2 regions of the Rothia sp. HMSC058E10 genome follow, and region 2 is predicted to be linked to the other one. Evidence: riboswitches for the same ligand, from Rfam matches in the RefSeq annotation. Region 2 holds a riboswitch; the other holds the start of a gene.
The links. A riboswitch is a leader RNA that binds a small molecule or an ion and turns the genes downstream of it on or off. The one in region 2 is predicted to bind thiamine pyrophosphate.

Region 1: linked by a shared signal. The riboswitch ahead of HMPREF2609_RS08165 (ECF transporter S component) and the one ahead of HMPREF2609_RS03995 (bifunctional hydroxymethylpyrimidine kinase/phosphomethylpyrimidine kinase) in region 2 are both predicted to bind thiamine pyrophosphate.

Annotation. Positions count from the first base shown of each region.
Region 1 covers NZ_KV797640.1:160,049-164,435, reverse strand. Annotated here, with positions in the region: gene HMPREF2609_RS08180 (hypothetical protein) at 1-400, shown strand, start outside; gene HMPREF2609_RS08175 (MFS transporter) at 486-1,880, opposite strand; gene HMPREF2609_RS08170 (DUF4235 domain-containing protein) at 2,104-2,337, opposite strand; TPP riboswitch at 2,637-2,739, shown strand; gene HMPREF2609_RS08165 (ECF transporter S component) at 2,797-3,396, shown strand; gene HMPREF2609_RS08160 (ABC transporter ATP-binding protein) at 3,487-4,387, shown strand, end outside.
Region 2 covers NZ_KV797619.1:247,638-252,024, reverse strand. Annotated here, with positions in the region: gene HMPREF2609_RS04010 (ABC transporter ATP-binding protein) at 1-97, shown strand, start outside; gene HMPREF2609_RS04005 (hypothetical protein) at 210-1,352, opposite strand; gene HMPREF2609_RS04000 (DUF6318 family protein) at 1,345-2,100, opposite strand; TPP riboswitch at 2,299-2,423, shown strand; gene HMPREF2609_RS03995 (bifunctional hydroxymethylpyrimidine kinase/phosphomethylpyrimidine kinase) at 2,524-4,167, shown strand; gene HMPREF2609_RS03990 (NAD(P)H-dependent oxidoreductase) at 4,279-4,387, opposite strand, start outside.

The DNA of each region.
Region 1 (4,387 bases), on a different contig from region 2:
CGTGCGTGAACTTCTCGCCGAGGATGCTGTGCTCCCGAACTCCGAGAGAGCGGACGAATACGAGACCTTTGAGGCGCCCGACCGCTTGCCGAACGTATACCCCAACGGCACGCAGGTTCTTCAGCGCATGTTCGGTACCGTCGGGTACCTGGTGGATGGAGAAAAATTCCTGCTGCATCACGGAGATTCACTGGATGAGCTTTCCGCATTCGCGGCGGAGTGTTGGATTAACGCCGCTCACGAGCTGACGGTGCGGGAGCACTACGAAGTCATGCGTGAGTTGTTTGAGGGGCTGCCCGAGGATGCGCATCGCCAGGTTGTTGAGCAGCTGTCTGAAAGCGGCATACTCACGATGCGCACCGTAGACGACCCGCTGTATACCGAAGAAGACTCGAACTAAAAACCCAATAAATACGCGAGCAGATAGCAATCCGCTATCTGCTCGCGGGGTAAGACTCGTAGGTCAAGGGGGGGCGAGTAAAGAACTACCGCTGCGCCGCCTTGGCCGCTTTCTTTTCGGCGCGGCGTGCCTTACGCAGGTGAAGCGCCTGTGGCGATTCTAACGGCAGAGTCATGAGCAGACCCGCCAACACCACGATCATAATGCCGACAATACCCCACACCTGGGCGTTGAAAATCGTGACAAACAGCCCGAACAGCATGGGTGCCAAGAAGCTGGTTGCACGCCCGGTTGTCGAATACAGCCCGAAGAGCTCACCTTCCGTACCGGGATCGGCGATGCGCGCCAAGAAGGTACGCGACGAGGACTGCGCGGGCCCCACGAAGAGGGCGAGAATGAGTGCGCAAATCCAGAAGGTCATGGGGTAGGGGAATAAGAGTAGGGGTACGGCTGCGATCAGGATGGCCACCAGCGAGAAAATAATAATCTTTTTGGGCCCCAGATAGTCATCTAGGTACCCGCCCAGCACCGCGCCTACGGCGGCAACACCGTTGGCGGCAACACCGAAAATAATGACATCCGAGGTGCTGAACCCGAAGGAACCAGCCGCCAGCACGCCGCCGAAGGTGAAGATACCGGCTAAACCATCGCGGAAGATAGCGCTGGCACACAGGAAATAAAGGGTTTGCGGTGCCGTGGTGCGCAGCCGCATAATGGTGCGCCACAGCTCCTTGTAGGCTGCAAAAAGACCGCCTTGGCGTGCCGGAGAAAGCCTGGCTAGGCCGCGTTCTAAGAACCTGAGTTCACCTGTGGGAAGGACCTCCGGAAGCACCCGTTCGCGGCGGCGCATCCGAATTAGCAAAGGCGTGCAGAAGATCAGGCACCACAGGGCGGAGAACAGTGCCACTGCGCGAATATTGAAGGCGTTGTCGGTGCTCAGGTGCAGCCCGTTAGGCTCAAGTACGAAGCCCCACAACACGATAATTAGGGCCACTAGGCCGCCCACATACCCCGCCGACCAACCGATCCCCGAGATTTTACCGATATTATTCGGGGTTGAAATGCGTGGAAGTATAGCGTTGTAATTCACGACCGCAAATTCGCTGAATACGCTCGCCGCAGATACGAGAATCACGCCCAGCCACAGATGCGCTTCATCGGGAAATACGAAAAAACACAGTCCAGAGAACGCCACCAGAGAAAGCGTATTAACACCTAACCAGAAAATACCTTTACCGGATTTATCGGCGCGCTGGCCCGAAACCGGAGCGAAAAAGGCAATACAGAACCCGGCAATGGTCAATCCCAGTGACAGTGCCGCCGATGCATCCTCGGTTGAGCCGAAGTAAGAGCTGGTGAGGTAGACCGTAAAAATGAAGGTCATCATGATGGTGTCGAAGCTCGACGAGCCGACATCCCACAGCACCCAAGATGCAACCGAACGGCGACTGGTACTGTGGTCGGGAACGCGTCTAGTCATAACGGATGTGTTCACTTTCGTGTAAGACGCAGCTAGGCGCCCTCAATCTGGTGCTGGTCTTGTAGCTTACCCGGCGACACTGCCGTAGGCATCGCCTCCCAGCGTGCCGAGCGCCGTGTTCTTTTCTGAGCAGGAACATGATCAGCACATCGGAAAGGATGCGCACACCGCTGCAGCGTGAAGGCTGCGGGGGCGGCGCATCCACCCAAAATACACCGTGAAATTATGAGAAGAAACGGCGCTGTGCGCGGGCAATACCGACGCTTACCAGAGCACCCACCACGGAGGTGATGACGGTCCACACAATAACATTGCGCAGGGTATCTTCGGACTCGGGACCGATGGTAGGAGGTTCGTTACCGGTCACACGCTTCCACGCTGCGCCAAGACCTTTGCTTGTCAGGGCGGCGGCGGCCATATTGGCACCAGTGATAGCAATCTTTGCTACGGGGTTCATATCTTCTCCTCAAAAATCAGAAGTGACTATCCCTAGCCTATCGGCTTTACGGCTCAGATGCAGAGAACATGACCTGTTTTAACGCGCGCATACACGAAAAATCGGGGTAAAAACTCTAGAACGTGAGAAAAAGCACAGTATTGCGGGTCTGAAAGGCGTATACCAGCGGCAAATCAAGGAATCATATTACCGACCTGCCACACGTTCTTGTCATAAACCGATTCAAAAACTCAACGAACTCACAGAAAACGACTCATACAGCATAGAATGTAAACGTTTATAGGCTTCGAACTCTCGAAGCAACACGACAGGGGAGCGCCGCAGACGGGCGCTGAGAGTGCAACGCAGACCCTCGAACCTGATCCGGTTAGTACCGGCGTAGGGAGTCGAAATATGTTTTCTCAACACCCCACCCGCAACGGGTGTGAATGTTCCCCTTCCAATCATTGGGAGGAAAATATGTCTCAAAAATCTCGCCTCAGCTGGCGGGTCAATGAAATCGTCATCGTCTCTGTGGTCGCCGCCGCCTGCGCGGTAATCTTCTGGATCTGGGATATTGCCGTAGACCCCGCCACTAAAACGCTCTTCGCGGCGGTTCCCGAATACCGACCCATCGTCGCCGGTATGTGGCTGCTCGCCGGTGTGCTCGGCGGGTACCTTATCCGCAAGCCCGGCGCTGCACTCTACTGCGAAATCGTCGCCGCCGTCATCTCCGTATTCCTCACCGGAGGCGCCTGGAGCCAATCAATCCTCATCGCCGGATTCTTCCAGGGAATTGGCGCCGAGATCGCCTTCGCCGTGTTCGGATACCGCGTCTGGAACCTCAGCACAGCAGCCTTCGCGGGCGCACTGAGCGGGCTCTTCATGGGCGTCAACGAAATCATCATCTACTACCCAGACATGGAAATCTTCAAAGCCGTCATCTACGTGGTATGCGCGGTCGTCTCAGGAATTGTGCTCGCTGGGGTACTCTCCTGGGGACTCACGAAAGCACTCGCTAAAACCGGGGTACTTGCCTCGCTTGCCTCCGGCGTGCAGGCACGTACCGCACGCGGATAATAGGCAGGCAGGCGTATGTCACAGCCTATCTCAACGCTCAAACCCTCAAACACGGAACATCCTGAACCATCCGCAACCCAGGGTGCAACCATGACCGAACCCCACAGTACCGCCCCCGATGCGCGTGCCCGCGGTGCCGCAATCGACCTTCACAACTTCGGTTGGCACCACCCCGGGCGCGAAAAACCCGCGTTCTCGAACGTGAACCTGCGCATCGAACCCGGGCAGAAAGTACTGCTGCTGGGGCCCTCCGGCGCAGGAAAATCAACGCTCCTGCACGCTATCGCCGGGGTGCTGCACGATCACGACGGGCAAAGCCAAAGCGGTAGCGCGCGCATCGACGGCGTAGACCCCGAAGACGCACGCGGACTCATCGGGCTCATGCAGCAAGACCCAGAATCATCGGTCGTGCTCGCCCGCGTGGGCGATGACGTAGCCTTCGGCCCCGAAAATCTTGCGGTCGCACGCGAAGAAATCTGGGCGCGCGTTGACGATGCGCTCGCCGCCGTCGGACTCGACTACCTGCCGCATGAGCATCCCACGAATGCGCTTTCGGGCGGGCAGAAACAACGCCTGGGGCTCGCCGGAATCCTGGCGATGCACCTGCGCGCCATTCTGCTTGACGAACCCACCGCGAACCTCGACCCCGAAGGCGTTCAGCAGGTGCGCGATGCCGTGGTGCAGGCGGTCACGGCAACCGGTGCCACCCTGATCGTCGTCGAACACCGGGTGGGCGTGTGGGCGCAGCATATGGACCGCGTCATCGTGCTCGGTGCCGATGGAGGCATCACCCACGACGGCGCGCCCGAAACTGTGCTCGCCGAAGCCCGCGAAACCCTCATCGCCAACGGCGTGTGGGTGCCTGGGTATGTTCCCGAACCCGCCGCCGCGGCGGCACCGAGCGGGCGCATACTCCTAAGCGCCGAAAACCTTGCGATTACGCGGGAATTCCCGAGCAAAAAACAGTTACGGGCACGCCGACGACAGCTCA
Region 2 (4,387 bases):
TGCGCGTATCGCATCCCTGGCAGACCGCGCCGTTTTGCTTCAGGAAGGCATGATTACCGCTGAGGGCACGCCCGCTGAGATTTTCGCTCTGACCTAGAAGATGATAGTCAAAAGCCGTACACTCTCTGCCCTTCTCGTAGATGGGCACAACGGCACGATAGAGAAGAAAAGTGTACGACGCTCGGACAGGTTATAGAATTGGTTGGGATTTATTTTTTCTTATGGAGCCGCCATTCGGTATCGCCTGCTCCCGAGTCATCGCGATGCCAATGCTGCCCTGTCACCGGGTCAGGCTGCGTTAACTTTGGATTCGGGTTATTACGATCGGGCTCATCCGGATGTGCTGGGCATCCTCGAGCACCAGGGTCTTCGTGGCAGGTTTTACCTACAGAATGCACCTCGGTATCCCACACGCGTACTAGAGTGGGATCACTGCGAACCGTAAGCGAACCAACAATATTCCAGTCCCCACCTTTGAGACGGTACCGACCCTGATAGGTGACAGTAACGTAAGCATGATAGTTGCCGGATTCTTTGAAAGCATAGCTGGTATCGGTGGGTTTAAAGTTACGTTTGCTCTTGTCCCAGACAGAGCCTTGCGCGGTTCCTGAATCCCGCGTTGTGTAAACAGGGTCGCCGGCACCGTACTCATAGGTATAGGCAACGGGAACAGCTTCTATCGTGACTTCTTCATCGAGGATAGTAGTATCGTGTGCTGCGGTTTTCACACCGGTCACATAGAAGTTTGTGTTGATCCCGGTATTGACGTGGGGCTCATGCCCGTCGAAATGTAATGCGGGTTTTGTAGTGGTAAGTTCGGCGAGTTGCTCCCGAACTTGGCGCTCTATCTTTTGGGTGCGAACTTGGGCGTTATCGGCAGTAGGTTCGTTTTCAGGTGTGTTTTGGTCTGCAGGATCGTTGGGAACGCACGCTATACCGCCGTTTCCTGACTGAACGACACCGTATTGTTTATAGTTGCCTGAATCGTCAATGGGTAGGGGAACACGGGCTACTTTACCGGGTTTCCCTTGGTAGAGACAGGGCGCATCTTTAGAAGCATTGCCATTGTAGACATCGAAGGTATTTCCTACACTACTCACGGTTGCGGGAGCGTTAGAGCCTGAACCTTTAGTATCTGTAGATTCTATGTTTCCTTGGTACCCACTGAGCTCGTTATCATTCGTTGCCGTAGGCTGTTCACCGGGAGCCTGAGAACTACTGGAGGAATTTCCAATAACTATGACTTTGCCGCTATTAGTATTTCCAGAGTAAGTATTGGCGTGGGCGACCGGCATTACCCATGTGGTGCAGAGAAAAATAGCTGTTGTGGCCCACATAGATTTATTATTCAAAGGTTATCTTCTCCATACCTGCAAAAGACCAATGACCAGATGATTTGAAGACAACTCCAAACTCAATGGTATCTTTACTCCGTTCAGATAGACGATGTGTATGAGTCTCATACTTTTCGTTATCTAGGAAAACGACATCATTGGCCTGAACATTACCAACTACAAGGTATACGTGATCGCTGGGAGAGCGGAGGGTAGAGGGATCAAAAGTAAGTTTTCTGGTGCCACCAACTGCCCATCCACCTTTTTGGTAGATTCTATTGATATAGTTGATAACGTTTGCTTCAGAGGTGTATCCCTCTGAAGTGTAGTCCGCTAAAGTATTAACGTCTCCAGTCTGTATAGCGTAATTCCGCAGGTCGTTCCAATACTGAATAAAGTGAAAAAGCGCCTCCGGTGTCTCAATCCCAATATCTTCGGGCTTTTTGGGCTTGGGGACATTCTGCGCGGGTCCTTTTTCGTCTGCAGGACGGTACTCACCTTTGGGCGCTTCAGAGCCACCAGAATAACCCTTAGTGAAGGTCGGATGCGCCTGTGCCTCAGGTGAGGCAGATTCGGTACCATGTGGGCTGGAGCGACCGTCTGTAGTGTTGGATGCTTCGGCACGAGCAGGTGCCGTCTCATGTGCTTGCTCTCCGCAAGCGGTCAGGAACTCAGTAACGCAGATCCCCGATGCGAAGGCTATCAAGGCACGACGGTTGAGGACTTTTTGAGGCACACTATTGTGCCTAAGGGCAGGAATGCTCATCAGTGAACTTTCGTGGCTGGGTGAATATACAGCAGGCCGCAGGGGAGCGCGACCCTTTTCAACAGTACTGTTACATGTCAAGAATAAGAAATATTACTTTATAAGAGTTTGAAAATTACCAAAACTTAGAGATATGTGCACGGCAATGACACATAAAGTCCGTGAACCTATTGAGCCCAACAGCATATGCTACAGTGAAAACGCGATATGGGGTGCTCCATTTTGTAACGGATACACAGCACGGCGCTGTTGTCTGGAGCTGAGATATACCCATTGAACCTGCTCTAGTTAGAACTAGCGAAGGGATATCGAACCGTGGCAGAGCAGCCTTAACCTTCTTTCTGAAACACCCGATTCATCATTATCTAGATAGCGTGGTGCGTTTGCAGCGATGCCACGCCCATCCCAAGGAGACTTATAGCTATGACGCTATTAAACACATCTACGCCTCGTGTGCTTTCCATTGCCGGAACCGACCCTACAGGCGGTGCTGGAATCCAGGCTGATCTCAAGTCTATTGCTGCAAGCGGTGGTTACGGTATGTGCGCCACAACCGCGCTTGTCGCACAGAATACACAAGGGGTTCGCAGCATTTTTGCTCCACCTACCGAGTTTTTACAGGAACAGCTTGCGGCAGTTTTCGACGATGTGACTGTGGATGCCGTTAAAATTGGTATGCTCGGCGATGTTGAAACTATCACTACCGTCAAGACCTGGCTTGCAGAACATCCGGTACCAGTGGTGGTACTTGATCCGGTGATGGTTGCCTCCAGCGGCGATCGCCTGATTAGTCAAGACGCCGAGCAGGCACTGCGCGAATTGGTGGCGCAGGCAAATGTTATCACTCCGAATATTGCCGAACTCGCGGTGCTCTGTGAGAGCAACCCTGCCCAGACTTTGAAGGAGGCGCATCACCAGGCGGCTCAGCTCGCGGGGAGCACTGGCACGACCGTGATTGTTAAGGGCGGTCACCTGACGGGGGAGGACGCTGGAAACTCGGCTGTTTTCCCTAATGGAACTCATACACATGTGGCTACCACTCGCGTCCAGACAAAGAATACCCACGGTACCGGGTGCTCACTCTCATCAAGTCTTGCTACCCGCCTTGGACTTGCTCTTGTGAATGGCAATAATGAGCTGAGTGTACGAGTACTCACGAACGCGCTGGCTTGGAGCACCCGGTGGCTCAACGAGGCTATTATCGCGGGTGAGGAACTGCACGTGGGCAGCGGGCAGGGTCACGGACCGGTCGATCATCAGGCACGTGCTCGCCGTTTGGAACATGCAGCCGATACGAAACCGTGGGAGCACTTATACGCTGATAAAAATCTTACGGGCGAGAGCCCCAAGAATTTGGTGAAACCTGCGCAGCGGAAATCCCCAGAGTCGAAGGTAGCCCCGGCGGGTCCGTGGACTGCCGCCCTGTGGCAAGCTACCGGTGATATTTGGTGTGACATTCTCGATTTGCCCTTTATTCGCGGGCTGGGCGACGGCACGCTTGACGAGGATTTATTCGGCTTCTATTTAGACCAAGATGCGCAGTACCTTGCCCAGTATTCTCGCGCCTTAGCTACTCTTTCGGCACGTGCCACCTCACCGCAAGGTCAGGTGCATTGGGCTGCGGGTGCCCAGGCGGCAATTGTTGAGGAATCGCTTTTGCACGATGAATGGTTGGCGGCGCATCCCGCTATTCCTGCGGAGCAGGGGGGTATTCGGCGTGGTGCACCTTCGGCAGTGACAATGGGGTACACGAACTTTTTACGTGCTACTGCTGCTGGCGAGGATTATGTGGTGGGCGCAGCTGCGGCGCTTCCATGCTACTGGCTGTACCTTGAGATCGGTTACCGGCTCTTGGAGAAAACCCACGAGGAACATCCGTACAATGCCTGGATTTCGGTGTATGGCAGCGAAGAGTTTGCTGCAGATGTGCGCCGCTGCGTGGCGGTTGTTGAGGAAGCATTTGAGCAGGCTTCCCCCAGTCAGCGTGTTGCCGCCGCGCAGGCATATATGAGCGCATGCCTATATGAACGTGACTTTTTCGACCAGGCTCATAGAGCGTTGCGGTAAACTCACACCGTCCGGCCCCACGCGAAAAAGTAAAAAAGGCTCTTTATCCATATAAAGCGTATTTTTCACCGCTTGATTCGGATAAAGAGCCTTTTTAGCACGTAGAAGGGACTATGCCCCCAGAGCCTCCAGACGCTCAATGAGACGCTTGCCGTGATCCTCACCGATGGCGCGAGCAACAGCGGGGTTATCGGGGTCGCCAGTGGTGCCGTAGCTGTAT